4 regions of the Blautia sp. HCN-1074 genome follow, and region 3 is predicted to be linked to each of the others. Evidence: riboswitches for the same ligand, from Rfam matches in the RefSeq annotation. Region 3 holds a riboswitch; each other region holds the start of a gene.
The links. Region 3 has a riboswitch for cobalamin ahead of WKT11_RS15825 (leucine-rich repeat domain-containing protein). Riboswitches for the same ligand answer to the same signal wherever they lie in the genome.
Positions count from the first base shown of each region.

Region 1: another riboswitch for cobalamin. It lies ahead of WKT11_RS09680 (sirohydrochlorin cobaltochelatase); the one in region 3 lies ahead of WKT11_RS15825 (leucine-rich repeat domain-containing protein).
Region 2: another riboswitch for cobalamin. It lies ahead of WKT11_RS16765 (ABC transporter substrate-binding protein); the one in region 3 lies ahead of WKT11_RS15825 (leucine-rich repeat domain-containing protein).
Region 4: another riboswitch for cobalamin. It lies ahead of WKT11_RS18765 (hypothetical protein); the one in region 3 lies ahead of WKT11_RS15825 (leucine-rich repeat domain-containing protein).

Region 1 covers NZ_JBBKBP010000009.1:43,155-53,068, forward strand. Annotated here, with positions in the region: gene hisZ (ATP phosphoribosyltransferase regulatory subunit) at 1-197, shown strand, start outside; gene hisG (ATP phosphoribosyltransferase) at 201-848, shown strand; gene hisD (histidinol dehydrogenase) at 851-2,152, shown strand; gene hisB (imidazoleglycerol-phosphate dehydratase HisB) at 2,241-2,831, shown strand; partial or broken gene hisI (phosphoribosyl-AMP cyclohydrolase) at 3,135-3,458, shown strand; cobalamin riboswitch at 3,585-3,761, shown strand; gene WKT11_RS09680 (sirohydrochlorin cobaltochelatase) at 3,961-5,343, shown strand; gene WKT11_RS09685 (hypothetical protein) at 5,798-6,895, shown strand; gene WKT11_RS09690 (ABC transporter substrate-binding protein) at 6,994-8,127, shown strand; gene WKT11_RS09695 (FecCD family ABC transporter permease) at 8,431-9,450, shown strand; gene WKT11_RS09700 (ABC transporter ATP-binding protein) at 9,500-9,914, shown strand, end outside.
Region 2 covers NZ_JBBKBP010000026.1:13,346-23,259, forward strand. Annotated here, with positions in the region: gene WKT11_RS16750 (histidine kinase) at 1-1,073, shown strand, start outside; gene WKT11_RS16755 (ABC-2 transporter permease) at 1,307-1,666, shown strand; gene WKT11_RS16760 (ABC-2 transporter permease) at 1,642-1,974, shown strand; cobalamin riboswitch at 2,055-2,328, shown strand; gene WKT11_RS16765 (ABC transporter substrate-binding protein) at 2,444-3,544, shown strand; gene WKT11_RS16770 (FecCD family ABC transporter permease) at 3,559-4,644, shown strand; gene WKT11_RS16775 (ABC transporter ATP-binding protein) at 4,644-5,399, shown strand; gene WKT11_RS16780 (CGGC domain-containing protein) at 5,408-5,761, shown strand; gene WKT11_RS16785 (NYN domain-containing protein) at 5,947-8,685, shown strand; gene greA (transcription elongation factor GreA) at 8,701-9,201, shown strand; gene WKT11_RS16795 (Na/Pi cotransporter family protein) at 9,544-9,914, shown strand, end outside.
Region 3 covers NZ_JBBKBP010000022.1:65,406-71,060, reverse strand. Annotated here, with positions in the region: gene WKT11_RS15830 (adenosylcobinamide amidohydrolase) at 18-1,133, opposite strand; gene WKT11_RS15825 (leucine-rich repeat domain-containing protein) at 1,178-1,996, opposite strand; cobalamin riboswitch at 2,200-2,402, opposite strand; gene WKT11_RS15820 (hypothetical protein) at 2,915-3,820, shown strand; gene WKT11_RS15815 (IS110 family transposase) at 4,502-5,655, opposite strand, start outside.
Region 4 covers NZ_JBBKBP010000035.1:23,588-30,116, reverse strand. Annotated here, with positions in the region: gene WKT11_RS18785 (galactose ABC transporter substrate-binding protein) at 1-881, shown strand, start outside; gene WKT11_RS18780 (BlaI/MecI/CopY family transcriptional regulator) at 946-1,320, opposite strand; gene WKT11_RS18775 (GNAT family N-acetyltransferase) at 1,674-2,315, opposite strand; gene WKT11_RS18770 (M28 family peptidase) at 2,457-4,502, opposite strand; cobalamin riboswitch at 5,028-5,210, shown strand; gene WKT11_RS18765 (hypothetical protein) at 5,350-6,529, shown strand, end outside.

The DNA.
Region 1 (9,914 bases), on a different contig from region 3:
CATCTATCGGATTTGCGATTGAAGTAGACAACCTTCTTCTTGCACTTTCCAGCCAGAAACTGCTCTCTGAGAAAGAAGAGAAGCCGGAAGTGATCGAATATGAGCCACAGGATCGTGCACAGGCAATCAAAGAAGCACAGAAACTTCGCGCAGAAGGCAAATGTGTGGCATTACGTTTGAAAAAGGAGGTCAGATAAGCCATGAGATACCTGACAGTTGCCCTTACCAAAGGCAGACTTGCCAACAAAACAATGGAAATGTTTGAGAAAGCAGGAATCACCTGCGAAGAAATGAAAGATAAAGATTCCCGCAAACTGATCTTTACAAATGAAGAATTAAAAATGAAATTCTTCCTTGCAAAAGGTCCGGATGTTCCTACCTATGTAGAATACGGCGCGGCAGACATCGGAATCGTCGGAAAAGATACGATCCTTGAAGAAGGCCGTAAGTTATATGAGGTTATGGACCTCGGATTTGGAAAATGTAAAATGTGCGTCTGCGGACCGGAGAGTGCCAGAGAGGTTCTGGAGAACAACCAGCTCATCCGTGTAGCAACCAAATATCCGAATATTGCAAAGGACTACTTCTTTAACAGAAAGCATCAGACCGTAGATCTGATCAAATTAAATGGTTCTATCGAGCTGGCACCGATCGTTGGTCTGTCAGAGGTTATCGTAGATATCGTAGAGACAGGAAGCACATTGAAAGAAAATGGTCTGAAAGTATTAGAAGAGGTTTGCCCGCTGTCTGCCAGAATGGTTGTCAACCAGGTAAGCATGAAGATGGAGAACGAAAGAATTCGCAAACTCATTGAAGATTTAAGAAGAGTTCTGCAGGAGGAAATGTAAAGATGCGTACAGTAAAATTAACAAAAGAATCCACAAAAGATATTCTTGAGAATCTGCTGAAAAGAAGCCCGAACAACTATGGGAAATTTGAATTCACAGTAGCTCAGATTCTTGATAAAGTAAAAAATGAAGGAGATGCAGCGCTCTTTGCCTACACAAAGGAATTTGACAAAGCAGATGTAACAAAAGAGACAATCCGTGTCACGGATGCAGAGATTGAAGAAGCATATGCGCAGATAGATCCTGCACTTCTTGGCGTTATCCGCAAAGCACTTGTCAACATCCGCAAATATCATGAAAAACAGATTCAGAACAGCTGGTTTACAAGTGAGACAAACGGAACTATGCTCGGCCAGAAAGTGACTCCGTTAAACAGAGTAGGTGTTTATGTACCTGGCGGAAAAGCAGTTTACCCATCATCCGTACTTATGAATATCGTACCTGCAAAAGTAGCAGGAGTACCGCACATTGTTATGACAACACCTCCTGGAAAAGACGGCAAAGTATGTGCATCTACACTGGTAGCTGCCAAAGAAGCAGGGGCAGATGAAATCTACAAAGTAGGAGGCGCTCAGGCAATCGGCGCACTGGCATTTGGAACAGAGAGCATCCCGAAAGTAGATAAGATCGTAGGTCCTGGAAATATTTTCGTAGCCCTTGCAAAGAAAGCAGTATACGGATATGTAAGCATTGACTCTATTGCAGGTCCAAGTGAGATTCTTGTTCTGGCAGATGAGACAGCAAATCCACACTTCGTAGCAGCAGACCTTCTTTCCCAGGCAGAACATGATGAACTTGCCTGTGCGATCCTGATCACTACAAGCGAAGAATTTGCAGCCAAAGTAGATGAAGAAGTAAAGGGCTTCGTAGAAGTCCTTTCCAGAAAAGAGATTATCCAGAAGTCTCTTGATAACTTTGGCTATATCCTTATTGCGGAAGATATGGACGAGGCAATCGAAGCAGCCAATGAAATTGCTCCGGAACATATGGAAATCGTGACAGCCAACCCGTTTGAAGATATGATGAAAGTAAAGAATGCAGGTGCGATCTTTATCGGAGAATACAGTTCAGAACCTCTGGGAGATTACTTCGCAGGTCCGAACCATGTACTCCCAACAAACGGAACAGCCAAATTCTTCTCTGCACTTTCTGTAGATGATTTCATTAAGAAGTCAAGCATTGTATATTATTCTAAAGCAGCGTTGCGTGACATTCACAAGGATATCATCCAGTTTGCAACCTCCGAACAGCTTACTGCACATGCAAACTCTATTGCAGTTCGTTTTGAGGATGAGGATAAATAATAGCGTCAGATCTTTTTAAGAAATAAATAGAAGAGAAGCTATCCAATCCATTACATATTACAGAGAGAAAAACAGCGAGGACGTAATTATGGCAAGAGAAGCCTCAGTAGAGAGAAATACAAAAGAAACCGAGATTAAATTAAAGATTAATCTGGACGGAACCGGATATTCCGATATCGAAACAGGAGTGGGATTTTTTGACCATATGCTGGATGGATTTACCCGTCATGGACTTTTTGACTTAAGTGTCAGAGTTCATGGTGACCTTCAGGTAGATGATCATCATACGATCGAGGACACAGGAATTGTTCTCGGAACCGCATTAAAAGAAGCAATCGGCGACAAAAAAGGAATCAAGCGTTACGGCAGCTGCATCCTTCCGATGGATGAATCCCTCGTGCTCTGTGCGATTGACCTGTCCGGAAGACCGTATTTTGCATGGGATGCAGAATTCACTACAGATAAGATTGGCGATATGTCTACAGAAATGGTAAAAGAATTTTTCTACGCTATTTCTTATTCCTGTGGCATGAACCTCCATATCAAGGTTCTGACTGGTGGAAACAACCATCATATGGCAGAAGCCATGTTCAAGAGCTTTGCCAAAGCACTGGATGTAGCAACATCTTATGACCCGAGAATCACAGATGTATTGTCTACCAAAGGAAGCCTTGCGTAATGTAGATAATTGGTAAGTATTCAGCAGTCTACTATCCCGCGAGGTGTTTTGGCATGAACATGCCAAAATCCCGAGACATACAAGTCAAAATCCCATCGCCGAAGGCGATTTTTAATCGTAACTGTGAAGGTACTGAACAGTTACGATAATTGCAGAATAATGAAAGATGTTCCCGGAATAGCAGGAAAATAGTATTTTCTGCGGGTTCTGTGGAACATCTTTTGAGATAAAGATAAAATAAACCACTATATAAAAGTTAATCAGGAGAGAGTAATAAAGATGGAAAATACAGCAAATTTAAAGAGCAGCATCGCCTGGTCGGATTTCAAGTTAAACAGCGACGGAATGGTACCTGTAATCGCACAGGACTATCAGACAAACGAAGTCCTGATGCTTGCATACATGAATGAAGAAGCATTCAATACCACACTTCAGACCGGCAAAATGACCTACTGGAGCAGAAGCCGCAATGAACTCTGGACCAAAGGCCTCACTTCCGGACATCTTCAGTTTGTAAAGTCTCTTACATTAGATTGCGATAACGACACCATCCTTGCAAAAGTAGAGCAGATCGGTGCAGCCTGCCATACAGGAAACAGAACCTGCTTCTTCAAAACATTGACAGAGGCAGTAAAGTAAGAGAATCAACGTTGTTTCTCATATAGTGTAAAAACATTAATAGGAAATATATATAAATTGTATTGACATTTTTTATTAAATGTGATAAAAAAAGAATATCCGAATTGAATATGTGCAATGTTATAGCGCAAAGGTTACATCATATATGATGTGCAAAAGAGAATCCGGTGAGAATCCGGAGCGATACCGTCACTGTGTATGGGAGCTGCCTTTCAGAGACCACTGGGTTGCCGGGAAGGGAAAAGCGGCGATGATCGAAGTCAGGAGAACTGCCTTGGCGTGGAATTTAAGGTCTGCGGTATACAGAACCTCTATTCTCATAACTATACATAGCTCTTTTATATGATAAATGAATCAGATATATCTGATTCATAAAAAACCGTGTATTTATGGGGAAGTGGCAGTCGCAGAATATGTGGCTGCTTTTTTGCATACGTCTGTCCGGAAATTCAAGAAATAAAAGAGGAAAAACAAAATGAAAAGAAAATCTATGTTAGCTTTATTACTTGCAGTATCTATGACCTGCTCCATGACAGCAGCAACAGGTGCAGTAGCATTCGCATCTGACGACACAGCAACAGAAGAATCAGCAGATGATGCAACAGCAGATGACGCTGACGCAGCTGATACAGAAGAAGCTTCCGATGACACAACAGAAGCATCTGATGATGATCAGAAAGCAGCAGATGAAGTAGCTGCCCTGATCGATAAGATCTATGTTCAGGAAAGAACAGATACAACTGATGAAGACTGCAAAGCAGCAAAAGAAGCATGGGACAAACTGACAGATGCTCAGAAAGAGCTGGTAGAAGGTGAAGAAGCAAGCCCTGAATACTTTGGCCGTGACACAGGTGACGCTTCCAAAGATGATCCGCGTAACCAGGATGAAATCGGTGAGAACGAACTCCTTGTAGTAAGCTTTGGTACATCTTTCAACGACAGCCGTGCAGAGGATATCAAAGGAATCGAAGATGCTCTTGCAGAAGCATATCCGGACTGGTCAGTAAGACGTGCATTCACAGCACAGATTATTATCAACCATGTAGAAGCAAGAGATAATGAAGTAATCGATAACATGCAGCAGGCACTTGACCGTGCAGTAGACAACGGTGTTAAGAATCTTGTTGTACAGCCTACACATCTGATGCATGGTGCTGAATATGATGAAATGGTAGAAGCTATCGACGGATATAAAGATAAATTCGAATCCGTAGCAATCGCAGAGCCAATGCTTGGTGAAGTTGGTGATGACGCTACAGTAATCAACGACGATAAGAAAGCAGTTGCACAGGCAATCACAGATGAAGCATGCAAAGAAGCTGGATTTGATGATATGCAGGCAGCAGCAGATGCTGGTACAGCATTCGTATTCATGGGACATGGAACATCCCATACAGCTAACGTAACATATGATCAGATGCAGACACAGATGAATGACCTTGGATTCACAAATGCATTCATCGGTACTGTAGAAGGTGAGCCAGAAGACACAGCTTGCGAAGCAGTTATCGAGAAAGTAAAAGAAGCTGGATTTAAGAATGTAATTCTTCGTCCTCTGATGGTTGTTGCCGGTGATCACGCTAATAACGATATGGCTGGTGATGATGAAGATTCTTGGAAATCTCAGTTCGAAGCATCTGGTGATTTCGACAGTGTAGACTGCCAGATCGCAGGTCTTGGAAGAATTGAAGCTGTAGAAGATCTCTATGTAGAGCATACAAAAGCAGCAATTGATTCTCTTGGAACATCTGATGAAGCTGCAACAGACGATGCTGATGCAGAAGCTACAGATGATACTACAGATGAAGCAGCAGCTGACGATGCACAGACAGAAGAAACAACAGATGATACTGCAGAGGCTGACGCTGAATAATAGAATAAAAAGTTATTTCTTTAAATAACATTGTCCAAACAAATAAACTGCCCGGAGAACTTGCAGAAGTTCCCGGGCAGATATATTATATGATAAGAGAGAATGATATTTTTTACCATATAATATATCTGGCATGTATTTTTATGGTTACTGTTCACTGGTAATATCCCGCGAGGTGTTTTTTGTGAGCGAAGGTCACAGAAAACCCGAGACATACCGCGCGAATTTATGCGATTAGCATAAATTCTGTGCATCGCGAAGCGTGTTGCTGGGAACGGAGTGAACAGTAACTTTTTATGTTTTGGATAATATGATATCAGGGTCAAAAGGTCAGAAAGTCGCTCGTGTTTGCACGATAAGACTTTTGAACTTGGGACCTGCCAAACATGAGAGAGTAGCGATTTACGTAGTAAATCTGCGGATTATGAATATATAAAACAAGGAGAGAAAAATCATGAAAAAACATTCATTTACATTATTAATGTCAGCACTTACTATTTCCGCAACACTTCTTGGAACAAGCCCGATTCTGGCAGAGACAGACACCGACACAGCGACAGAAGAGAGCGCCGATAAGGAAGAAAGCACAGATAAAGCTGATTCGGAAGAATCTGATGCAAAGAATACAGATGCAAAAGCAGAAGACGGCAAGGATGCAGACGCAGCAAAAGGCGACACATTAGAAGATGGTACATACACAGCAGAATTTGACACAGACAACGGAATGTTCCATGTAAACGAAGCAAACGATGGAAAGGGAGTCCTTACCGTAAAAGATGGCAAAATGACAATCCACGTAAGCCTTGCATCTAAAAAAATCGTAAATCTTTTTGCGGGCAAAGCAGAAGATGCCCAGAAAGATGGAGCAGAACTCCTCGAGCCGACAACCGATACTGTTACATACAGCGATGGAATGAGCGAAGAAGTATACGGATTTGATATTCCGGTACCGGCACTTGACGAGGAATTTGATGTAGCCTTAGTCGGAACAAAAGGAAAATGGTATGACCACAAAGTAAGTGTTAAAAATCCGGTAAAAGATGATTCCGCTTCCACAGATGCAAACGCAGAAGATAAAGATGCAGATTCCAAATCTGAAGATGCACAGACAGAAGATACAAAAACAGAGGATGCTAAAGCAGAGGATACAGATAAAGATACTAAGGATGAGGAAAGTAAAGGCAAAACATTGGCGGATCTGAACCTTGAGGATGGCGACTATACTATGGAAGTAACTCTCACAGGTGGTTCAGGCAGAGCAACTATTGATTCTCCGGCAGCAATCAAGGTTGAAGGCGATAAAGCTACAGCAACAATCGTATGGAGCAGCCCGAATTATGACTATATGCTGGTAGACGGCGAGAAATACGAACCAGTCAACAAAGATGGAAATTCCACATTTGAGATTCCAGTCAGTGTATTTGATGCAGAGATGGATGTGACAGCTGATACTGTAGCAATGAGCGAGCCTCATGAAATCGACTATACCTTAAACTTCGATTCCACAACTGTCAAAGAAGCAAAGACAGCAGATGACAAAGAGGCTAAATAATAAAAAGCAAAACAGGAAAAGAAAAAGATAAGATTATGAGAAAAGTAAATTCAACTGAAAAACAGCAGAGGATATGGCACCATGGCTTTCTACTGACTATGTTGCTACTTGTTTGCACCTGCATTTTTTGCACTGTACATACAGCACAGGCGGCAGACGAGGCCAAAACTCCGACGGAGCTTCCTGGACTGACATACGATCACAGTATGGAACTTTCCTATGCAGAAGAGTTCAGCGTAGATTACTATAATGATGGATATGCCCTCATCACGATTGCTGAGGAAGGGCAGTTTCTTGTAGTGCCGGAAGGAAAAGAAGCACCGAAAGGTCTGAGCGAGGATATCACAGTTATTAAGCAGCCACTGAATAATATTTATCTGGTGGCAACCTCAGCTATGGATCTCTTCCGTGCCATCGACGGCATTGATAATATTCGCCTCTCCGGAACAAAAGAGAGCGGTTGGTATATTCAGGAAGCAAAAGATGCCATGGAATCCGGAAAGATGATTTATGCAGGCAAGTACAATGCACCGGATTATGAACTGATCCTGAATGAAGGCTGTGGACTTGCCATTGAGTCAACTATGATTCATCATAATCCTGAAGTACAGGAGAAACTGGAGCAGTTTGGTATCCCTGTAATGGTAGAGCGTTCAAGCTACGAAAGTCATCCTCTTGGACGAACAGAGTGGATGAAATTATATGCAGTTCTTCTGGGAAAAGAGGATGTGGCGGAGAAAGCGTTCAAAGAACAGACAGACAAGCTTGATAAAGTTCTTGCATCCGATGACAAAGATACAGGAAAGACTGTGGCATTCTTTTATATCAATTCTACAGGTGCTGTCAATGTACGAAAGAGTAACGATTATGTATCTAATATGATCGAGCTTGCAGGCGGCAAATATGTTCCGGAAGATACAGGCGAGAGTGATAACGCCCTTTCTACTATGAATATGCAGATGGAAGAATTCTACGCTAAAGCGAAGGATGCGGATTATATTATTTACAACAGCACCATTGACGGAGAGCTGTCAACCATTGATGAACTTCTTGCCAAGAGCAATCTTCTGGCCGATTTCAAAGCAGTAAAGGATGGAAATGTATGGTGCACAGGTAAGAACCTCTTCCAGGAAACCACAGAACTGGGAACTATGATCGAAGATATTCATACGATTCTTACGACGGATGATGACTCTTTGGATGAACTTTCTTATATGCATAAATTAAAATAGAACAAGCACAGTATTTTTGGATAAGTGAAAATGATTTAAACGGGGACAAAAAATATCTTTTGTCCCCTGAATTGTATAGAAGCTAAATTGTTCCATAATGTTCCTATGATATTAAAAGTCTTCCGGGCAGAATCGCACTGTGGCGGAGAGCAATTATGTCGCTAAAGAGACCTGCCACAGGCGGAGAACCCTGCTTGCAGGATTCTTTCTTGTAGATTTTGACTCGTAACTGTGAAGTTACTGAACAGTTACAGATAATCAAGAGTTACATATATAAAATAAAACAGATAGAAGGAAAAGAACATGGATGATAAAAAACGTGCAGCCAGATACTGGCTGGCATTTCTTATACTGGCAGTACTGCTGGTGATTTTATTCGTCTGGAATGTAAATGCCGGAAGTATCCATCTTTCGGTAGGTGAGATCATGAATATCATTTTCAGACATGAAGGCAATGCCACTGCCTACAATATTATATGGGAAATCCGCCTGCCAAGAATTCTGGCGGTAATTATTCTGGGCGGAGCGCTTTCCGTATCAGGATTTCTCCTTCAGACATTTTTTAATAACCCTATTGCAGGACCTTTCGTACTTGGAATCTCTTCAGGAGCCAAGCTTGTAGTTGCGCTTCTGATGATCTTCTTTCTCAGCAGATCAATCTCTATGGGGTCTGCGGCTATGATTATCGCAGCTTTCATAGGATCTATGATTTCCATGGGATTTGTCCTTCTTGTTGCAAAGAAAGTCCACAATATGTCCATGTTGGTCATCAGTGGTGTCATGATCGGATATATCTGTTCCGCAATCACAGATTTTGTAGTCACCTTCGCAGACGATTCCAACATTGTTAATCTTCATAACTGGTCACTGGGAAGTTTTTCTGGAATGTCATGGGGAAATGTACAGGTAATGGCAGTCGTGGTTCTGATTACGATGGTGATTGTATTTTTTATGTCAAAGCCGATCGGCGCCTATCAGCTGGGTGAGGTTTATGCCCAGAATATGGGAGTAAATATCAAATTGTTCCGTATAGGTCTGATTTTATTGTCAAGTATTCTGTCAGCCTGTGTAACGGCTTTTGCGGGACCGATTTCTTTCGTAGGAATCGCAGTACCTCATATTGTAAAAAGCCTGCTTAAGACAGCCAGACCACTTCTTGTGATTCCGGCATGTTTTTTAGGTGGTGCGGTATTCTGTCTTTTCTGCGATCTGATTGCCAGAACGGTATTTGCGCCGACAGAACTTAGCATCAGCTCCGTAACTGCTGTATTTGGTGCACCGGTGGTAATTTATATCATGATCCGCAGGCAGCAAAGAGTATAAATGTTTCGGAAAATATAAGAATAATAAATTGCAGGATGGGCAGGAAAATATGGAAGAGAAGATAACAAAAACAGAAAATAAAAATACACACCAGAAGGAACGGTATTTCTTCTATACAGACCAGTTGACGGTAGGCTACGATGGAAAACCTCTGATCAAAGAAATCAATATTCAACTAAAAAAAGGTGAGATTCTGACACTCATCGGTCCGAATGGAGCAGGAAAGTCAACAATTCTTAAGAGCATCACCAGACAGCTTGCCACAATAAGCGGTACCGTCTATCTGGATAAACAGACGATGTCTAAGATGTCTAATAAAGAAGTATCTCAGAAACTGGCAGTTGTTTTGACAGAGAGAATGCGTCCGGAGCTTATGACCTGTGAAGATATCGTAGCAACGGGGAGATATCCATACACAGGAACTCTTGGGATTCTTTCGGCAGAAGACAAGGCAAAAGTAAGAA
Region 2 (9,914 bases), on a different contig from region 3:
GTGAGAATGAATCAAAACTGTTTCGAAATGTAACTGCAGCTGATGTAGGAATTACGGAGAATAAGGGAACTGTAAAATATTACGGTACAAATAATCAGGAATATATCGTAACCTATTCCAAAAGCATGGTGACGGGATGGTATACACTTGCTATGATTCCGGTTAATGTTTTCAGTAAGAATATTGATACAGATCTTACCAGGGCAATATTGATTCTGGTAACTATAGAAATTATTTTATCTGTAACTGCGGCTGTTCTTATTTCCAGAAAGATCGGGAAAAAAGTTTACAAACCGCTGCACATGATAGAGAAAACAGGCGAGGGTAATTTTAATGCAAGAATTGTATATGACGACAGGGACGAGTTTGCGTTTTTTTATAAAAAACTGAATGAAATGAATCAGAACCTGCAAATGTTGATTCATGAGAAATATGAGATGATGATTCAGAAACGAGACACGGAGATCATGTCGTTAAATATACAGATGAATCCACATTTTCTCTATAATTCACTGAATATCATTAACTGGGTATGCCTTAAAGGAGAGCAGGAAAATGCCAGTAAGATGCTTTTGGATCTGTCGAGAATGCTTCAGTATACCAGTCAGAATGGTGATGTTCTGGTTCCGCTGTGGGAGGATCTGGACTGGCTTAAACGGTATATTGGAATTATGCAGAAAAGATATCAGGATCAATTTGAAGTGAGTATGGATATACCGGAGTATTTAAGAAGTCTGGAAGTTCCAAAGCTATTTCTGCAGCCGTTTGTGGAGAATGCTATTATGCATGGATTTAAGAATTATCAGGATTCCGGGAAGATCTGGATTTCAGCAGAGGAAGAAGAAAATGATATTCTTTTTTATGTGGAGGATAATGGATGTGGAATCTGTGAGGAAGATTTGAAAGAGATTCTGGATAAGGAACGAAAGAGTATAGGTGTCAGAAATACAAATAAAAGGATTCATATGATTTATGGAGAGAAATATGGGGTTACCATAAGCTCACAGCTGGAAGAAGGCACAGTTGTAACCATAAGGCTTCCGCTAAAAATTAATTCGAAAAAACAGAGTTAGATTAAGGTTATATGGGTATTCAATTTTATGAGAAGGCGATTGTGAAAGATTGCTGGAAATAAGGTTGAATATCCATTTTTGATTATAAGCAAATAAATACGATGTATAACAGTATAAAACAGTTGACAACAGTTATATCATGATCTGGAGCAGGCAATTATGAAGGGCAGAAGAAGTGGACTGGACGATGAGGAAATCAGAAATCTTTTTGAAATGATGATGGAGGAACAGGTATGAAGGGATTATTTGTAAAGGATATAGAACTGATGAAACAGCAGAAACAGTTTTTTATCTTGGTTATTGTAATGGGAGTCATCCTGAATCTGGCAGGAAGCGGAAGTATCAGTTTTGCTACAGGATATTTTACGTTTGTCACAGCAATTTTTGCCATTACGACTATAAGTTATGATGAGTTTGATAATGGTCTTGCATTTCTTATGACCTTGCCGGTTACCAGAAAACAATATGTGGCAGAGAAATATCTGCTGGGAGCAGGGCTTACGGCTGCAGCGTGGGGAATTACAACGATAACGGGAGTGATCTGCAAAGGCGTGGCAGAGCTTCAAGGGTGCCTGAGCTTCAAGGGTGCCTGAGTGAGACTATCATCGGCAGCCTGATATACATTCCACTGGCACTTCTTATGTTGACGGCATCACTCCCGCTTGTAATACATTTTGGAGCGGAAAAAGGACGTTATATTGCAATGGTCATGTGGGCTATTATAATTGCCGTAGTTTATACTCTGATAAAAACAATTGGACTTTCAGCAGACGCAGTCGATGCATGGCTGAATGGACTGAACTGGGGAATGGTATTGGCTGGAGTTGCATTGTTCACAGTAATTGTATATATGGGGTCTTATTGGGGTAGTGTACGGCTTATGGAGAAGAAAGAATTTTGATGTGTCTCGAATATAGTTGTAATTATAAATGCAGTGTGCTAAAATTATATCAGCGTAATTGAATAGCTGTTAAGTGAACATTATCATATGCAGATTCTGTGTATGATAATGTGAGAGGGAATCAGGTGAAATGCCTGAACGGTTGCGGCCACTGTATACAGAAAAAAGCGGGATTGTAATATGTCATTGCATAAATATGTGAGAAGGCGGAATCCGGCTGCCAGAGAGTATCTGGAAATATTTCTGATACAACATTCATGAACTGCTGAAGCATGGATGTTGTATCAGTTTTTATTTTGTGGAAACTTTCTGTGATCTGTGAGTCAGGAAACCTGCCTGACAGTGTAAAGAAGGAGCTTCCGTAAAAAGTATCCGTTATTTTTATCACTTCTATTTTACTTTTTCTGAAGTTCCATCTTTTCGGTTACACGAACAAGTAAACGACATATACGAAAAGAGAGGAAGTCAAATGAAAAACAGGTATTTATCTACAAGAATTATGGCAATTATGATGGCAGCAGCTATGGTAGTTTCCGCAGCTCCGGCAGCTTTTGCAGCAGAGAGAGCAGACTCTGAGACGATCAAAGAGGACAACCAGCCGGCAGCAGATGCAGACGCACAGGATTCAGCAGATGCAGATAAAACAGCAGACGCAGAAGGTACAAAGACAGAATATCCTCTGACCATCACAACCTATGATTATGATGGAAATGAAATTGAAACAACCTATGAAAAGGCACCGGAGAAAGTTCTTGCTGTATATCAGGGAAGCATTGAAACTATGCTGAAACTTGGACTGGAAGACCGCCTTGTAGCTACAGCGGGTCTTGATAATGAAGTTCCGGATGATCTCAAAGAAGCATTCTCTAAAACAAATTATCTTGATGAATTTACCCCATCCCTTGAGACTGTAACGATGTTGGAGCCAGACATGATCTTATCCTGGAGTTCCCTGTTCTCTGATAAAAACCTCGGAAATGTAACAGACTGGATCGACAAAGGCTGCAACACCTATTACAACACAAACACACGCCCTGACGGAGACAGAACTCTGGAAAATGAATTTACAGATATTTTAAACCTTGGAAAGATTTTTGATGTACAGGACAAAGCACAGGCAATCGTAGATGATGCAAAGGCAGTGATCGATAAAACTCTTACAGCAACAGCAGATGTAGAAGAGAAACCAAGCGTAATGGTTTTGGAACCTCTTGGAGAAGATATCACAAACTATGGTGCAAAGAGCCTTGGTGGAGATATGGTAACACAGTTAGGTGCGACTCTGGCAAACCCGGATGCTTCTACAGTTGGAAAAGAAGATATTATTGCAGCAAATCCTGACGTAATTTTCGTAGTATATATGCCATATGCAGGAGATGATCCGGAAACAGTTAAGAATGACCAGCTTGCAGTTATTCAGGATGACGAAGCACTTCAGAGTCTTGACGCTGTAAAGAACGGTCGTGTTTATCCGATCATGCTCAGCGAGATGTATGCAAGTGCAACACGTACACAGGATGGAATCGAAACATTTGCAAAAGGATTATACCCGGACGTTAATCTTGACTGATTGAGGAAAATACAGTGAAAGAACAGGTTTCACAGACAAAAAAAGGCAGTGTGCTCAGAACATCCATGTATGTGGCAGTCCTCATCGGACTTGCAGGATTTCTTATTTTTTCCATACTTGCGGCGATTACTTTTGGTAATGCTGATCTGTCGCTGAAGGATGTGTACAGTGTCATTGTTTATAAATTATTTCATATAAAAAGTCTGTCTGCCTATGCAGAAGGTGCAATTCACGATGTTGTATGGCTGATCCGACTGCCCAGAGTCCTGTTGGCTCTGGCAGTTGGAATGGCTCTTTCTGTATGTGGCGTAGTAATGCAGGCAATCGTGCAGAACCCGCTGGCAGATCCTTATGTACTGGGTATTTCATCTGGTGCATCCCTTGGTGCAACGCTGGCAATCATGCTCGGAATCGGAAGCTTTCTTGGCGGGAACTCTGTCGGAGTTACTGCTTTTATTGGCGCGATGATCACCTCCTTTGCAGTTATTGCTATTGCAAATATGGGAGGAAAGGCAACATCAGCTAAGCTGATCCTTGCCGGAATGGCGGTCAGTGCGGTATGCTCTGCTTTTTCAAATTTTGTTATTTACATTACAAATGACAAAAATGCAGCTACGGAAGTTATGAAATGGAGCATGGGAAGTCTTGCAGGGGCAAGCTGGGCCAGAGTAGGTGTGATGCTTCCGGTTACTCTGATATGTGTGGTCATCTTCTGGACACAGTATCGAAATCTGAATCTGATGCTTTTGGGAGATGAAGTTTCTATCACACTTGGAACAGATTTACACAGATTGAGAACATTTTACCTGATTGTTGCTTCTGTAATGATTGGATTTGCCGTATATTGTGCTGGCGTGATCGGATTTGTAGGACTTGTGATTCCTCATGTAGTCAGGATTCTGTTTGGAACTGACCACAGAAGATTACTTCCACTGAGCGCACTTCTTGGCGCGTCTTTTCTGATCTGGTGTGATGTGGCATGTCGTGTGATCCTGAAGAATTCTGAGATGCCGATTGGTGTGCTGGTATCAATTATCGGTGCTCCATGCTTTATTTATCTGCTTGTGCGGAAATCCTATGGATTTGGAGGTAGCAAGTAATGAAGATCACTACAAAAGATATTCAGGTTGGATTTCACGCCCGACAGATATTAAAAGGCATTTCCATAGAGTCACAGGACAAAGAACTGGTAGGAATCATCGGGCCAAATGGAAGCGGAAAGTCGACGTTGTTAAAATGTATCTACCGTATTCTGAAGCCAGATGCAGGTGCTGTTTATCTGGATGGAGAGGAACTTCATTCTATGAGTGTCAAGAGTTCTGCAAGGAAAATGGCGGTTGTGGCACAGCATAATTACTACAATTTTGATTTCACAGTGCGAGAGGTTGTTCTTATGGGACGAGCACCTCATAAAAAAACTCTGGAACGGGATAATGCGAAAGATTATCAGATTGTGGATGAAGCATTGAAAACAGTGCAGATGGAGACGTTTGCAGACCGCACATTCTCGACTCTTTCAGGTGGAGAACAGCAGAGAGTAATTCTGGCAAGGGCACTGGCACAGCAGACACCTGCCTTGATCCTTGACGAGCCGACGAACCATCTGGACATCACACATCAGATCATGCTGATGGAACTGGTAAAGAAACTGAATGTGACAGTTATTTCTGCTATTCATGACCTGAATATTGCTGCGGCGTACTGCGATAAGATTTATGTATTGAAAGATGGTGTACTGGAAAGCTATGGAACTCCACAGGAAGTACTCACTCCCGAACTGATCCGCAGAATTTATAAGGTAGAAGCGGAAGTTGTATATGATAGTCTTGGGAAAATGCATATTTTGTTTTTGTGAGGAAAAAGGTGAACAAGATTGGGATTTTAACATGTCTTCACTCTAACGCGGTATGTGCCAGAGTAGGTTGCCTGTCAGCCTTTCAGAACAGAACTGATTTCTTTCAGGATTATCCTGAGGACACTTACCTGGCAGCACTTATGACCTGCAACGGATGCAAAAACGTAAATCCAACAGAACCTGCAGAGGACAAGGGAATTCTGGAAAAGATAGACAAACTGGTTAATGAGAAGATCAACATTATTCATGTAGGCGTCTGTCGCCTTTCAGATGGGAAACATGAATGTCCGAGGATGACACAGATCTGTGAGATGTTAGAAGAACGTGGAATTAAAGTTATAAGAGGGACGCATAAAGAATAGAATAAAATGATTAGAAAGGGCCTGCATTTATGACGGTTGCAGGCTCTTTTTGTATTTAAAGGCAGAACTACAATGGATTTCTCTTTATCATTGTGTTAAAATTGTATTTTAACAGGGGAATTTTATTTAAAAGTTATTTATGAAAGAGACAGCGACTCATAAAGAAAAAGGAGTTTTTAACTACAATGGAGAAACTGGTTGTTGGTATCCTTGCGCACGTAGATGCTGGTAAGACTACGTTGTCGGAGGGGATTTTATATTTAACGGGAAAGATTCGTAAGCTGGGGCGTGTGGATCATAAAGATGCGTATCTGGACACGTATAACCTTGAGAGAGAACGTGGAATTACAATCTTTTCCAAACAGGCAGAGTTTGAACTGGGGAACAGGGGGATAACTTTGCTGGATACGCCGGGGCATGTGGATTTCTCCGCGGAAATGGAGAGAACGTTACAGGTTCTGGACTATGCGATCCTTGTGATTAATGGAGCAGATGGTGTGCAGGGACATACCATGACATTATGGAGGCTTCTGACAAGATATCAGATTCCAACATTTCTTTTTATCAATAAAATGGATCAGGAAGGAACAGATAAAGAGAAACTTCTTGCAGAGTTAAAAAAGAGATTAAATGACAACTGTGTGGACTTTACATGGGAGAAGGCATCTGATGAAACATTGGCAGAAGGTGAGATAAAAGAATTACATGCACAATTCATGGAAGAAGTCTCTGTTTGTGATGAAGAACTGCTGGAGAAATACTTAGAAACAGAAGAAATTTCCACGGAAGACATCCAAAAAGTAATCAAAGACCGGAAGCTTTTCCCCTGCTTCTTCGGCTCTGCCTTGAAGATGACGGGTGTGGAAGAATTCCTGCATGGTCTGGAAAAGTATTGCCTTACACCAGAGTATCCGTCCGAATTTGGGGCAAAAGTATTTAAGATTGCCAGAGATGATCAGGGAAATCGCTTAAGCTACATGAAAATCACTGGTGGAACTCTGAAAGTAAAAGAACTTCTCACAGAGACAGAGAAAGCTGATCAGATCAGAATCTATTCCGGATCGAAATTTGAGCTTGCAAAAGAAGCACCGGCAGGAACTGTCTGTGCAGTGACAGGTCTTTCCCAGACATATCCCGGACAGGGACTTGGAATAGAGCAGGAATCTGAGATGCCGGTTCTGGAACCTGTTCTTAACTACAGAATTCTGCTTCCCGAGGACTGTGATGTTCACCAGATGCTTAAGAAACTCAAAGAGCTGGAAGAGGAGGAACCGGAGCTTCATATTGTATGGAATGAACAGCTTGGAGAAATCCATGCCATGCTGATGGGTGAGGTTCAGATTGAGATATTAAAACATCTGATCTGGGAGCGTTTCCATGTAGCAGTAGAGTTTGGAACAGGAAATATCGTATATAAAGAAACGATTTCAGAGCCGGTAGAAGGTGTAGGTCATTTTGAGCCGCTGCGTCATTATGCAGAAGTACACTTGCTTCTGGAACCGGGAGAACCGGGAAGCGGTCTGCAGTTTTTTACTGCATGCAGTGAGGATGTGCTGGACCGTAACTGGCAGCGTCTGATTCTGACTCATCTGGAAGAAAGGGAGCACCCGGGAGTATTAACCGGTTCTCCCATCACAGATATGCAGATCACACTGATTACAGGACGCGCCCATCTGAAACACACAGAGGGAGGCGATTTCCGGCAGGCGACGTACAGGGCTGTGCGTCAGGGATTAAAGAAAGCAAAGAGTGTTCTGCTTGAGCCATATTATGAGTTCAGACTTGAGATTCCGGGAGATATGATCGGGCGTGCTATGACTGACATTCAGAAAATGAATGGAACCTTCCAGCAGCCGGAAGCAGATGAGGATGATATGATGGTTCTGAAAGGCAGTGCACCTGTATCAATGATGCGAGATTATCAAGCCCAGGTAACATCCTATACAAAGGGACGTGGCAGATTATTCTGTTCATTAAAGGGCTATGCACCATGTCAGAATCAGGATGAGATTGTAGCGGAGATTGGATATGATTCCGAACGTGACCTGGACAATCCTACAGGTTCTGTATTCTGTGCTCATGGAGCAGGATTTGTGGTGCCATGGTATGAAGTAGAGGATTATATGCACTTAGAAGGGATTGACGAGTCTGAGCTGGGAAGTACCATACCGGATAGCGAAGAAAGTATAGCAGGAAACAGGAATAGTAACAATCAGACAGATTCGGGTTATCGTCCACCCAGAAATGCCGGCGTAGGAAGCTATGAGGATGAAGAAGAGCTGAAAGCCATTTTCGAGCGTACATTCGGACCGGTCAAGCGTTACAAAGAACCACAGTTTAAACGAACATTTTCTTCAAAATCCGACAGCGGTAGTTATTATCGTAACAGTTCTTCTGCTAAGAAGAAAGAAAAAGAATATCTTCTTGTAGATGGTTACAACATCATCTATGCCTGGGAAGATTTAAAAGAGCTGGCAGATGCAAATCTCCATGCAGCTCAGACAAAACTGATGGATATTCTGAGCAACTATCAGGGCTTTAAGAAATGTACGTTAATTCTTGTATTTGATGCTTATAAGATAGAAGGCCATGCAGAGGAAGTGATCACTTATCATAACATCCATGTAGTCTACACCAAAGAAGCTGAGACAGCGGATCAGTACATTGAGAAAACGGTTCATAAGATTGGCCGGGAAAATCAGGTAACGGTAGCAACATCCGATGGACTGGAGCAGATCATTATCATGGGACAGGGTGCTCACCGTATGTCTGCCAGAGGTCTTCGTGACGAAATAAAAGCTACAGAAAACCAGATCCGCCAGCAATGGCATGAGAAACGTCAGAGCAGTAAGAATTATCTGATCGACAATATTTCTGATGAGATGGCACAATATATGAAAGAGAAACGACTTGAAAAACAGTAAAAGGGAGATGCAGTCATGAAAGAAAAGCTTACACAGAAGGATGTTGAGAAAATTCAGCAGGAGATTGACCACCGCAAGCTGGTTGTGCGAAAAGAAGCAATAGAAGCTGTAAAGGAAGCCAGAGCCCAGGGGGATCTGAGTGAGAATTTTGAGTATTATGCGGCTAAGAAGCATAAGAATCAGAACGAAAGCCGTATCCGCTACCTTGAGAATATGCTGAAAACAGCGACCATTGTTTCTGATGATTCCAAAGACGATGAAGTTGGAATGGACGATATTGTAGAGGTATATTTCGAGGAAGACGATGAGATTGAGAAATATAAACTGGTAACTTCCATAAGAGGAAACTCCATGGAAAACCGCATCAGCATTGAATCTCCCATTGGTATGGCATTAAAAGGTCATAAGGTTGGAGACAGAGTGGAAGTAAAGGTAAATGATAATTACAGTTACTTCCTGGAAATCCGTTCTATTGATAAGACCGGTTCCGAAGATGAAGAAATCCGCGGATTCTGATAATAATACTGTCGAAATACAGAATCCAGATTGATAAAAGAACTATTGTAAGAGATGAATACCGGTTAGTGTCATATCTCTTGCAATGGTTCTTTTTATTTTTATATTAACAATGCGGATGGATTTATGGGAACTTTGCATAGAATGAATAGGATGACTGGAAATTTTACATGGATTTAACATTCTCATGGGGATGATTTTACAAAGTATGGTTATGATGAGAAACAAGTCAGGGATATGTATCACAAAAAACATATATATACCTGCACATGTCTGAGACTGCCAGCAGATGGCAGAAAGTAAATAACCGTATACTTATGAAAAGGGAAAAGGAGAATAATCATGGATTTATTCAGTATATTAACATTGATCGGAGGCCTTGCATTATTTTTGTATGGTATGAATGCAATGGGAGATGGTCTTGCGAAGGTTTCCGGCGGAAAGCTGGAGAAGATTCTTGAAAATCTTACTTCAAATCCGATAAAAGCAGTGCTTTTGGGAGCAGGAGTAACAGCGGTGATCCAGTCATCTTCAGCTACGACTGTTATGGTAGTAGGTTTTGTAAATTCAGGGATCATGAAACTATCACAGGCAGTAGGAGTGATCATGGGTGCAAATATCGGTACCACGATCACTTCCTGGATCTTAAGCCTGACAGGAATACAGAGTGACAATTTTATCATTCAGATGTTTAAACCAACATCATTTTCCCC
Region 3 (5,655 bases):
AAAATGTGATGATCCAACTATGATCTGACAGAAAAATAACAGATTAAAATATAAATCAGCTGTTCTTTAAGTGAAAATGTTTTCAGTACTTCGTTCTTCCATACATCTTCAGGATAAACATCGCCCAGATAAGTATCCCGTCCACAGTACAGTCCATAAAGAAGCAGCCTTTTTCCCTCTCGGACAGCCTCCGGTTCCATGATTAGTCCCCAGCGAAGCTGATCCATCAGATGAAGATAAAGAGACACACATAAAACCAGATTGCTGTTTCTGTTTCGCGATAGAAGTATTCCTTCCAGCTCAGAAGCTTTCTTAAAACTAATATTGTATGCATGAAAAAGAATCTCATGCTCTGTATAAAAATCCCACAGAGTTCCCGGGGTGATTCCATATCTGCCAGTACGAACAAGAACCTGAAACTGTCTCGGACCACAGGCAGCTGTCTGTTTCATCAGGGCATGTTTTACTGCCATACGGACTGCCCTGCCAATCAGCTCTCCAAGCTTGGAATGTCCGGAGGCATCGGTAAGTGTCAGCTCTCCCTCCATAGCCGAGGCAATCACCATTCCGTCAGTACCAGAACCTGTCGCGATTTCTTCTGAATAACAGCTTCCAAGTAAGAGATGTGAAACGGCCGCTGCTTTTGCCTCCGAAGCAATCATCATTGAGCGGACCATGGCTGCCTCTGTAACATTCTGATTGATATAGATAAAAACATTGATCGTACCGGGTGGCAGCATCTCGTAAGCGCCGTTTCTTTCATAGTAAGAAGAAGGATCTCCCGGACACATTCCGTTTGAATCAATTCCCCCTGTAACAGCAGCAGTCACGGATAACTCCTGATAACAGATTTTCTCAACAGCACACAGTTCAGTCCATGCCGCTGTGCTGAGTGCGGTTGCTGTCTGCGGATCAATTCCCAGCTCTTTTGTATGAATGTTCAGGTCTTCCTCATAGGTGTTTCCAAGCATTTCACATTCATAGGCACCATTCATGCAGTTGATATTTAAAGCATGCGTGAGATGAGCAGTGATCCCGCCATTAAGAGGACTGGTGCTAAGAACCCTTGTTTTTCCCGGAAAAGAAAAAACAGTACATCCCTTCTTTTGAAAATAAGTAAAAGTATCATTCATAAACATTCCTCTTTTTTGTCTGTTCAATACAGATTTTGTTGTTATTAGGAAAAGTATTCTACTTTGAATCCTGACTGCTGGCAGTATCTGTCTACTTTAGAACCTTTATAACAGCGGATCGTAGCCGCTTTGTTGATGATCCATTCCCCGATAAATTCAGGATCATGGCGAATCTCCAGATACTGCAGGCGGTTACATCCATGAAAGATCCATTTTCCAAGGTATCTGACATTGGGCGGAATCACCACAGAGGTCAGATTACAGCACTTAAAAAAAGCACTCTCATCAAGGACTTCCAGCGAATCAGGCAGCTGCAGCGAATCCATTCCGCAGAAATAGAAAGCCTGCTTTCCGATAACCCTTAAATCCCCCCCCGGAAAAGAAATACAACTCAGTTTCTTACATTTATAAAAAGCCCTGTCATCGATTTCTTCCAGAGAGGCAGGGAAAACAACTTCCGTAAGAGTAGCGCATTCTGAAAAGGCATTCGGACCGATAAATGTCAGTTTGCTGTTCGGGGCGAACTCCAGACTGTTCAGTTTTCGGCCATTGTTAAATGCATTTTTTGGAATACTGGTAAGGCTGGCGGGAATTTTGACTTTTTTCAGAGAAATGCAGTCTGAAAATACCCCTATGCCAAGTTTTTGCAGATGTTCAGGAAGCTCTATTCTGCTTAACCGGGAACATCCCTGAAAGGCTTTGTTTCCAATCTGTTCCATTTCATAGGGAAATACCACAGAACGAATATCAGGTCTGTTAAAAAAGGTTTCTGCTGAGATAGAGCGGCAGTTTTGTGGAAGTTCCATATTCTTCTCAATATACTGTCCGCAGTTACGACGCGTAAGTGTCAGAGAATTTGACATAAAAAAATACTCCTTTGCTGATAGACAATGTTGTTTTCTCTGCATGGGAGTAGTATGGACTATGATAAAAATAACAAGGTACCAATAACTGCCGGTGTTCTATATTCCTTAAAAGGAACAGAGAAAACATATGTAAGGATGATACTTCTGTAAAAAAGAGAACACTAAAGAAGATCACCCTTCCATTTCCTATTGCGTGTAGTTAATGGCGGCAGTTTATAGCAGGTATTCTGACTCACGCAGTAACGCCATGTCTCTCCTTCTCGCATAACGATGCAATGGATATGAGATATGGCTGCACGTATACAGCAGCACGACTGTTCAGGATTCTGACCTGATTCCCTCTTAGCTGAAAGTCCGACATTTCTATACCGTGACTGACAGAACTAAAAACCGGTAATTGTCAATGAATGTTCGATTAAATTGTATTATACGTATTATACACTTTTTTGGAGAAAAGACAACAAATTTTTTGAGGGGGAGACAAAATCAGGGAGGGGACGCGCAGGGAAAGCGTTTCTTTTCTGTGCGCTGGTTATTGGATGTGTGGGGATTTGTATGATTTGCAGGTAATGTTTTTGGTTTTGAAATAGTAGTTGAATAGTAATTGAACAGTAATGTGTGAAATAGTGCTTGATTTTTGAAACAGCGTATTTTAGACTATAGATTATAGTGAAAATCTTATATTACTCGTGCCAGGTCTGGCGGTTCATAACGGGTTTCTCTGGCGTTCGCCGACATTTTCACAAAGATAATTTAAATTTTATAGTGGTAAAGCAAACGTTCCTGAATATTATAACATTCTGCCCGTTGGCTTTGCCTGAACGGGAGGTGGGAATAAAACAGTTCATGTTTGATTAAGGGGTGTTTTGGAGGTTCTCAAAGCTCTGGGAAAATGTTATAATAAGGAGGAATTAAATGAACAATACGATTTTTGATGATGTGTTCCGTACTATGGTTGAAAAGATACCACGGCTGGTTATACCATTGATCAATGAAGTGTTTCATACATCCTATCCGGAAGATGTAGAGATCACGCAGCTTCGCAATGAGCACCAGCAGGCGGACGGGGAGGTCATCACGGATTCCTGTCTTCTGATCGGGAAGAAGATGTATCATATTGAATGTCAGAGTACGGATGATACGACAATGGCAGTGCGTATGATAGAGTATGACTTTGCGATTGCTATTGAATATGCGGCAAAGCAGGGACGAAGGTATGAGATAGAGTTCCCGAGATCCTGCGTGTTGTTTTTGAGAAGTTCGGGGAATACGCCGGATTTTCTGGAAACGAATGTGATTTTTCCGGATGGGAGAAAGCAGATGTACCGCGTACCAACTGTAAAAATGGCTGATTATACAGCGGAAAGTATTTTTGAGAAAAATCTGCTGATGCTGCTTCCGTTTTATATCATGAGATATGAGAAAAGAGCCCATGATATGAGGGAGAATCCCCGGTTATTTCAGACATTGTTGAATGAGTATGAGGAGATACGTGTAAAGCTTGAAAAGGAACTGACAGGATCTGGAAGGTCGGAATTATATACGGATCTGATAAAACTGATTGTAAAAATCTCGGACTATATCTTCCAGGATGAAGAGAAGATCCAGAAAGGGATAGGTGATGCTATGGGTGGAAAAGTTTTGGAACTGGAATCGGAAAGGTTAAGAGCGGAAGGAAAAGCAATTGGCGAAGTCAGAGGAGAAGAACGCCTTAGTGTTTTGATTAATAAACTTATTCTTGATAAGAGAAATGATGAGATTCAGATCGTAGTGACAGATGCTAAAAAGCGCAGACAGTATTATGATGAGTATGGGCTTTAGAACAGAGTGTGGAAGATCATTCCTTTGATTTGTATATTCCACATTGTGGAGATTCTGTAAAAGAGTGTTTTCTCAGACGTATTCCGGGAATAATAAGGGAAGTAATTATTTGTATTACTATTCACTGGTAGTATCCCGCGAGGTGTTTTTTGTGAGCGAAGGTCACAGAAAACCCGAGAAATACCGCGCGAATTTATGCGTTTAGCATAAATTCTGTGCATCGCGTAGCGTGTTACTGGGCACGGAGTGAACAGTAATTTATTTGTAATCGGGATATTGACAAATTATGGACAAAATGTTAAGATGGTTTCGTAAAAAACGAATAGCGTTTAGCGCACATGTACAGCTCATTACTACGGTAATGATTGAAGAATCGTTGGGTGAGAATCCCAAACAGGGTTCCGTTCCCTTGCAGTATATTTAGTCTGCAGTTCACTGTATTCTTGTAATGGTATTCAAAGGGAATACTATAATGCGAAGGATATGAGTGAAAGTTCAATCTGTACATTATATTCCCTGCCAGTATGGTGGGGATTTTTTTTGCACTTGCTACGAAAATAAAACACGTAGCAAAAAACTGAACCTTGACAACAAATGTTTTCAACAATTATGAAAGCATCACTATAAAGCAGTCACAGTATTGGCTGCCTGTAGTGAGATATTGATCGTATTTAAGAAAGGCTAGCTTTGAGCTTCCACATGATAACCATGCTTTTCCAATTCCCGTATATAACGAGAAAGCTGTTTTTGTTCACAGTGCTTACGTCTTGTTTCAAAACAGGATTCGTCAAATAGAGTTCCTTGTTTTAACATTGTGTAGATGATGACAAGAAGTTTTCGGGCAAGTGCGACAATCGCTTTTTTGGCTCCTTTTTTCTGTTTGATTCTCCAGTACCATGCCGAAAGATAAGTGTTGCGTTTCCCTGCAATCACCCAGGCAATTTCGCAGAGCATACTTTTTATGTAAGGATTGCCTTTTGTGACAGAGGTGCTTTTTCGTTTTCCAGCACTTTCGTTATTACCTGGGCACAAACCGGCCCATGAGCAGATGTGTTCCGCAGTTTTAAACGGCTTCATATCAATACCGATTTCAGCAATAATTGCACAGGAAGCAGTTGTGCTTATTCCATAGATGCTATTCAACTGCTCAACCTGCAGGGCAAATGGAGCCATATCTTCCTCGAGACTCGTTTCAATTTCAGCAAGATGTTTCTTTAAAGAATCATAATGAGTCATGAGAATCCTTAAAAATGCCTTTTGGTGTTCTGACAGTGTTCCGTTCACGGACATGAGAATTTCATCAATACGGTTTCTGGTCTTGGTTTTGAGACAAGAATCTAAAGCAGTTTTATCAATCTGCCCATGTTCAATTAAATGCAGAATGATGTTTCTACCCGAAGCGCCAAAAATATCAGAAATAAAGGATGATAGACGGAAGCCGGAACTTTGTAAAAATTTCTCAATCCTGTTCTTCTGTGACGTAATATCGCGGATGACACTCTTACGGTAACGATTTAGATCGCGGAATTCCCAAATTCTTTTTTCGGGAATAAAACTTCCGTTCAAAAGTCCGGCGCGAAGCAAGGTGGAAATCCATTCGGAATCCCGCATATCGGTCTTTTTGCCAGGAACATTTTTCATATGGCGTGCATTTACAACAAGCAGGGTAATGTCACCAGAGAAAGCATCCTCCAGTATTTCATAAATCGGCATCCAATAGATACCGGTGCTTTCCATAGCTACATGATGGCAGTTTTTAGAAACGATCCAATTCCGTAATGCTATCATATCCGGAATCAATGTAGAAAACTCACGGATTTCAGAACGGGTTGGCT
Region 4 (6,529 bases), on a different contig from region 3:
ATGCGGCAGATAAGGAAGAAGAAAGCAAAGTGACGATCAATTTGGAGATTCTGGATGCTTCTAAAAGCCAGCTGACACAGAATGAGCAAGTCAAAAGTCTGATCGAGAAGGGCTGTAATGTGGTATGTGTGAATCTGGTTGATCGTACAGAGCCTACAACAATAACTGATCTTGCGGAGAATAATAATGTTCCGATTATTTTCTTTAATCGTGAACTGGTAGCTGAGGATCTCGAACGCTGGAAAGATTTGTACTATGTGGGTGCGGATGCTTCGGAATCAGGGACACTGGAAGGAGAACTGGCAGCAGATGCATTTAAAGAGAATGCAGCTATGGATAAAAACAGTGATGGTATCTGTCAGTATGTAGTGCTTGAAGGCGAGGCCGGTCACCAGGATTCTATTGTGCGTACGGAATATTCAGTAAATACGATGGTTGAAAAAGGTGTAGAAACAGAGAAACTGGGATATGCAATCGCAAATTGGAACAGAGCTCAGGCACAGACGAAAACAGCGGCTATGCTGACTCAGTTTAATGGAAAAATTGAACTTATCATTGCCAATAATGATGATATGGCATTGGGAGCAATAGATGCTTTGAAAGCATCTCAAATTCCAAAAGAGGAGTGGCCCGGTGTTGTTGGAATTGATGGTACGGATGCAGGGCTTGATGCAGTGAGAAATGAAGAAATGCTTGGAACTGTTTATAATGATAAAGAGGGGCAGGCACAGGAGATGCTAAATCTGGCTTTTGCAATCGCTACAAACGGAACAAAGGAGAATATTCCTCTGATAGACGGAAAATATGTGCGTACACCTTATCATAAAGTTACACAGGATAATATTGAAGATTATGAAAATAAACAAGGGGCTGTCGATTGACAGCCCCTTAAATTTTCCTGAAATCAATATCATGCATATGATACAGAAAAAATATCTGATTTAATTAAAGTGTCTGGATGTAAGCTAATAAATCTTCTTTTTCTGCACCGGTTAATTTATGGCCTTTTGTGAATGCGCATATGAAATTTTTAAGGGATCCTTCGTAGGAGTCGTCAACGATTTCTTTTGCGTAGTTTTCATAAAACTTTTTTGAGGAGACAGAGGGAATATAAATCGCACGTTTTCCACTTTTGTCTATATTTAAAAAGCCCTTCTGTGACAGACGTGAAAGGAATGTATTTACAGTCTGTTTCTTCCATGCTTTCTTTTCAACCTCATTAAAATGAACCATAATCTCAGCGAAGGTTGCAGGTGTTTCTCTGGTCCATAAATACTGTAAAATATAAAATTCTGTTGCGCTCATTGCATTGCGTACCATTAATTAAGTCCTCCTTATTAGTATTATAGATGTGTACCCATGGAATATAAAAACGGTGCTCCACTCTGATACCAGTTGATGGCAGAGTCGCTATTCACCTATTTACCGGTAATGGGGGTATGGGATATTGCCGATAAAAAGTATGATGAAATAATACGATTTATTTCGTGAGTAGTAACACTGTCAGGGTACACATGGTACAGGTGTGTGATGAGGGCAAAAACATACAATCCCTAACATCTACGTATCATTTTAATATAAAAATATAAATATTACTAGGTGTAGAAATAGACAAAATTTTAAGCAGAAAATAGGTTAATTTATCGGATTTCGGAATCTGCTTTCAGGAACGCTTATACAGTAGCTTCGCGAATCATGCAGTATTGTTTTAGACCGAAGTGATGTTTTTCTACAATTCCATATGTTTTAAATCCGAAATGCTCATAAATAGGGACATTTTCCGGATTATGGGTTTCCAGGGAGATTAACATTTTGTGCTTCTGCGCGTAGTCGATTACTTCTTCCATGAGAAGGTCGGCAAGTCCGTGGTGCTGGTGTCCGGGATCTACTGCAAGATAGATTACATGAAGGCGGTCTGTCTGGTGGAGCTGGTCTGTCCAGCTGGAATTCAGGTAGTCTTTGCCCTGGATAAAATTCCAGAAAGTCTTCAGGCTGGGATCTTCTTTGATCAGCCATCCGTCAGTGGTAAGCAGCGCCTTGGCTTCGGTGAGACAATATTGCAGAACGTTGTAAGGTTCACTTTCATCTGAAACGACCAGGATACTGTTTAATTCACTGCTGTCAGAGTAGATTTCACAGGTTTGGTAGAATTCTGTAAGGTCGCAGGAAAAGAGTTCCGGCAGGAGGCGTTCTCTGGTTGCATCATCCGGAATCAGGGTGTGATACAGAGGATCCTGTGCGAAGCAGACGGTTAAGAGTTTCTGTAATCGTGGTAAATCTTCTTCTTGTACTCGATATAAATTATCGCTTTCCATAGTATGTATGAATCTCCTTATTTTTTTCAATGGATTATAGTAATCTATAAGATAGTGCAATTAATCTAGCCCATCAGAAAATGAAATTTTAGTTGCATTATTTTCTGGAATTGCTATAGAGTGTGTTTGAAAACTCATTCGTTATAGAATTGGCGAGTTAAAAACGTCATTAAACATGGCTGACAGTTTGCTGACAGAGCTATTCAGGTAGCGGATATCATCTTTGTAATAAGCTTTTTGTCTGCGCAGAGCAGCTTCCAGACGGCGAATCTCTCCGTCTAGTTCCGGATTCTCTTCTTCCAGGCGCTGTTTTAATTTCTGTACGATTCCGTAAAGATTTTCATGATGCATGATACGTCCGGCACCCCACATCAGGCGATCTTTGGGCTGGTGAAGAATGTATTCGGTGAAATGGTAATATACTTCTTCATCAAAAAGGAATGCGTACATGTTGTTGTCTACACGATAGAGTGCTTTCAGCGCATCTGTGATATTTCCTTCAGATAAAACCTGGCAGGCTTTTTCCAGCTGCCGGATATTTCTGGAAGCGGCTTCCTGTGGGAAAATTACTTCGTCCTGCCAGTTGAGACGCACCAGATAGTCCTGAGCTTTGCGGAAAATCTTCAGCAGTTTCAGCCCGACAGGTTCCCATTTGGAACGAAAATTTCTGCGGAATACGGAATCTGAAAGTGCAGCATATTCTTCGTTGATCTGGCATATTTTTTTGTAAATATTTCTGGCAGATTCGGTGGCTGTCCGTAAGTTCTGAAGCAGAGTTTCCTGTTCAGAATCTGCAAATGAAAGGGCATTTTCGTGAATACTGTCTGCGACCGCGTTCATGGTATTACTGAAATTCATCGGTGGCAGGACAAGTCTGTCAATGGTCATGATCAGCTTCAGATAGCATTCATGATGAAACTGATAGACAGCTTCCTGGTAAACATCCTGATTATCATATTGGGAATGATAATAATTCTGCATGAATGGCCCGGCGCTGAAGTCATTGACTGTGGATGGGATACCTGCGATTGCCATGGAGAAATCATCAGACCATGTCTCGATGGGAGAGAGAACTGTAATCCCGTCAGGATATGCTTCCTTCGGGACAGTCAGGCTGTCTGTAAACTGTCTGATGAAATCTGCATATTCATAGGTACAGCGGATGGCATCCTGCGTATTGTGTGCGTGTGCAGGAAGTTCAAAGTTCAGGTCTGCAATCACTTTACCCTGCCAGTCAGGATGTACGCGGAATACCTGATTGTAGGCTCCTGTTGACCAGTCGTATTTGGAATCAATGATTCCCCATTCCTCGGCAGCCATTGCACAGAAGACGAGAGTGTGGGCAGGTTTATAGCCGCCCTTTACCAGTGCACGGGCAATGCCGAGCATCATGGCGACTGCTGCATTATCGTCCTGGAATCCATCGAAATAGGAATCATAGTGTGCGGACAGCAGGATCATAGAGTCTGTCTCAGTCCCCTGTATTTTACCTGTGATATTGCCTGCTGTTGTGTCCGGGATCACTCTGGAACGGGCATCCAGTGATACTTTTAATGAGGATCTGCGTAATAAAGCAGCATCCTGTTCTGGAGTGTTACGGATATCTTCTGAATCAGCGGTATTGTCTTCGCAGGCGGAAATTTTATTCCGGAGGGCACGCTTCAGGATACGTGCATCTGCCTGAGACAGGGAGAATGCAGGTGCGAAATCAGGACCTGCGATATCCTGTGCATTCAGCGCAGTTTCTGCGATTTCTCCGTAGCCGTTTGCCTGAACTGCGATCAGGGCAGCAGCGCCGCGCAGATAAGCCTGATAAACAGGGAAGCTGATCCACCATTCGTCGCGTTGGTTGATCTCAACCATAACCAGCTTTCCTTTTACGTTTATGCCTTCATAATCTGCGGCAGTTCCTTTTCCCAGATAAACGAGTTCATAATCTTCAAATCCGTCTGTCTCGAAATTTGTCTGATATCCGCCCATCTGAAAGGTGTGTTCCTGCCCGTCATCATCTGTAAATTTCAGGACTGCCTTCTCGAATTCCCATCCGTCCAGTGAGAATGTATCTCTGGTTACATCGGTAAGTCCGATAGCTTTCATTTCCCTGTATAACATATCTCCTGTAGCTGTTTCTGCAGCGGAACCTGCAGTACGATAGCCCAGAACAGGGTTTGTTTTCTCTTTTTCCATGCGTCTGGCAAGCTGGTAGGACCAGTCTGTGTCAATGCAGGAAATACAGGAATCTTCAATGTTCAATTTATTTCGCCTCTTTCCTGATTTTGTAAAATGATATACTGTAAGTTTTTATTATATAGTAAACTATAAATGAGCAAATTTGAAAAACTGTACAATTGAATCCACGGTATGCGGATAGCAAAAAGTATAAAGCAGTTGAATGTTCGCGTAATGTGCACAACCAGCTATGAATTTTGTGCACTTTTAGATATTTGCTCATTTATAGTAGTAAAAATATTTTAGCATAAACAAAGAAATGCCACAAGAGAAGGTAGTGCTGCAAAGAGACCCTTATTATGGAATAGATACTGGAATCTGAATATTCAAGACCATAGTAAAAGTGAATAAAAAAACATATAAATATTAGATGTAAATTATTGACGTTAACCAAATGGAATTATATAATAAAAATATAATGAAGTTGGGGAAAAGCCTTAGCGCGGAGTAAAAATAGTTTTTGACTTTTAGCCCCTGATATCATATTATAAAAATAATGCATGTTTCCAGTAATATGGAATTAAAAGGGAAACCGGTGCAAGTCCGGTACGGTCCCGCCACTGTAAAAGGGAGCTTTTTATCATATATGTCACTGCTTAAGAGGCGGGAAGACGATAAAATGCGATGAACTTAAGTCAGGAGACCTGCTTGCATTAAAAAAGGTTATTTCTTACGGTGTATAAGAAAGGCTTTATTTTTATACCTAAAATACATTTTAAGAAAAGGATCTTTTTTATTTCAGGAAAGGATGTGAGAAAAGAAAACTTGAATTTTTATACAAATACGACAGAAAGGTAAAAAAGGAATGAAAAAGATAATAAGTTTTATATTGACAATGATTATGCTGCTTACCTGCACCAGTATTTCAGTTATGGCAGCTGACACTCAGAGTGATACAACAAATCAGGACGGAAAAATGACAATAGGAGTGTCCGTATATAATCTGAATGATGCAGAAGTAAGAGCATTTAGAAATTATTTTGAAAATTATGTCGGCATGGCTTTTGATGTCGAGTTTTTATATTCTTCCAGTATAAGTACAGCAGAAGAAGAAATCAGCTTTATCAACGAGCTTCATGAAAGAAATGTAAAGGGAATTATTTCTTTCCTTTCCTCAGATCTTGAAGAAGTTCTTCCGGTATGTGAAGAATATGGTATGTATTATGTACGTGGCTCAGGAACGATCAGTGATGAAATGTATGAGAAAGTAAAGGATAATCCTTATTTTCTGGGAACAATAGGAACATCTGTTGAAACAGAAATGGATGCGGCTGCCAATATGGCGGAGTATTTTGTTTCAGAGGATCAGAATAACCAGAATCATTACATAATAGCATGTGGAGGATCTGCTATCGGTAATGAGATGCATCGTCTGAGAACGATTGGTATTCTGAATAAGCTTCAGGAAGCATATGGCCTGTCATATGAGAAGTCTGTAGAAGAACTGGTGAATACGCAGGATACTGAAGAAATTGAAACAGGCAGTGACATTAAGATTACTCTGGTTCCGGGGTATCCAAAAGATCACCTGGATGAAAAGCTGGCTGATTCGCTGAATACAGGAGAGTATAATGTTATTCTGAGTGTAGTGAGCGCAAGTGATTTTATCAAGATAATTGATGCTTATGAAGAAGAGAACAGTACAGATGTATTGTTGGGTTCCATTGACTGTTTTACAGAAGATACATACGAAATGTTTAATAAAAAGGGATATAACGGCAAGGAAAGAATCGACTATCTTGTAGGAAAATACGGTGCTATCGTTGCACCATCATTTGTTGCCATGAAAAATGCTCTGGAAGGCTTTGCAGAAGATTACCGTGAAGATGGAAGTGCTTTCCGGCTGCAGCAGTCATTCTGGACAGCGGATTCAGTAGATGAGTTTAATAAGCAGTATGCGTTATCTATTGGAATGTATGATAATACATATAGTGTAGAGGACATGATGGAAGTTCTGAAATCCTATACACCGGAAACAAATTTTG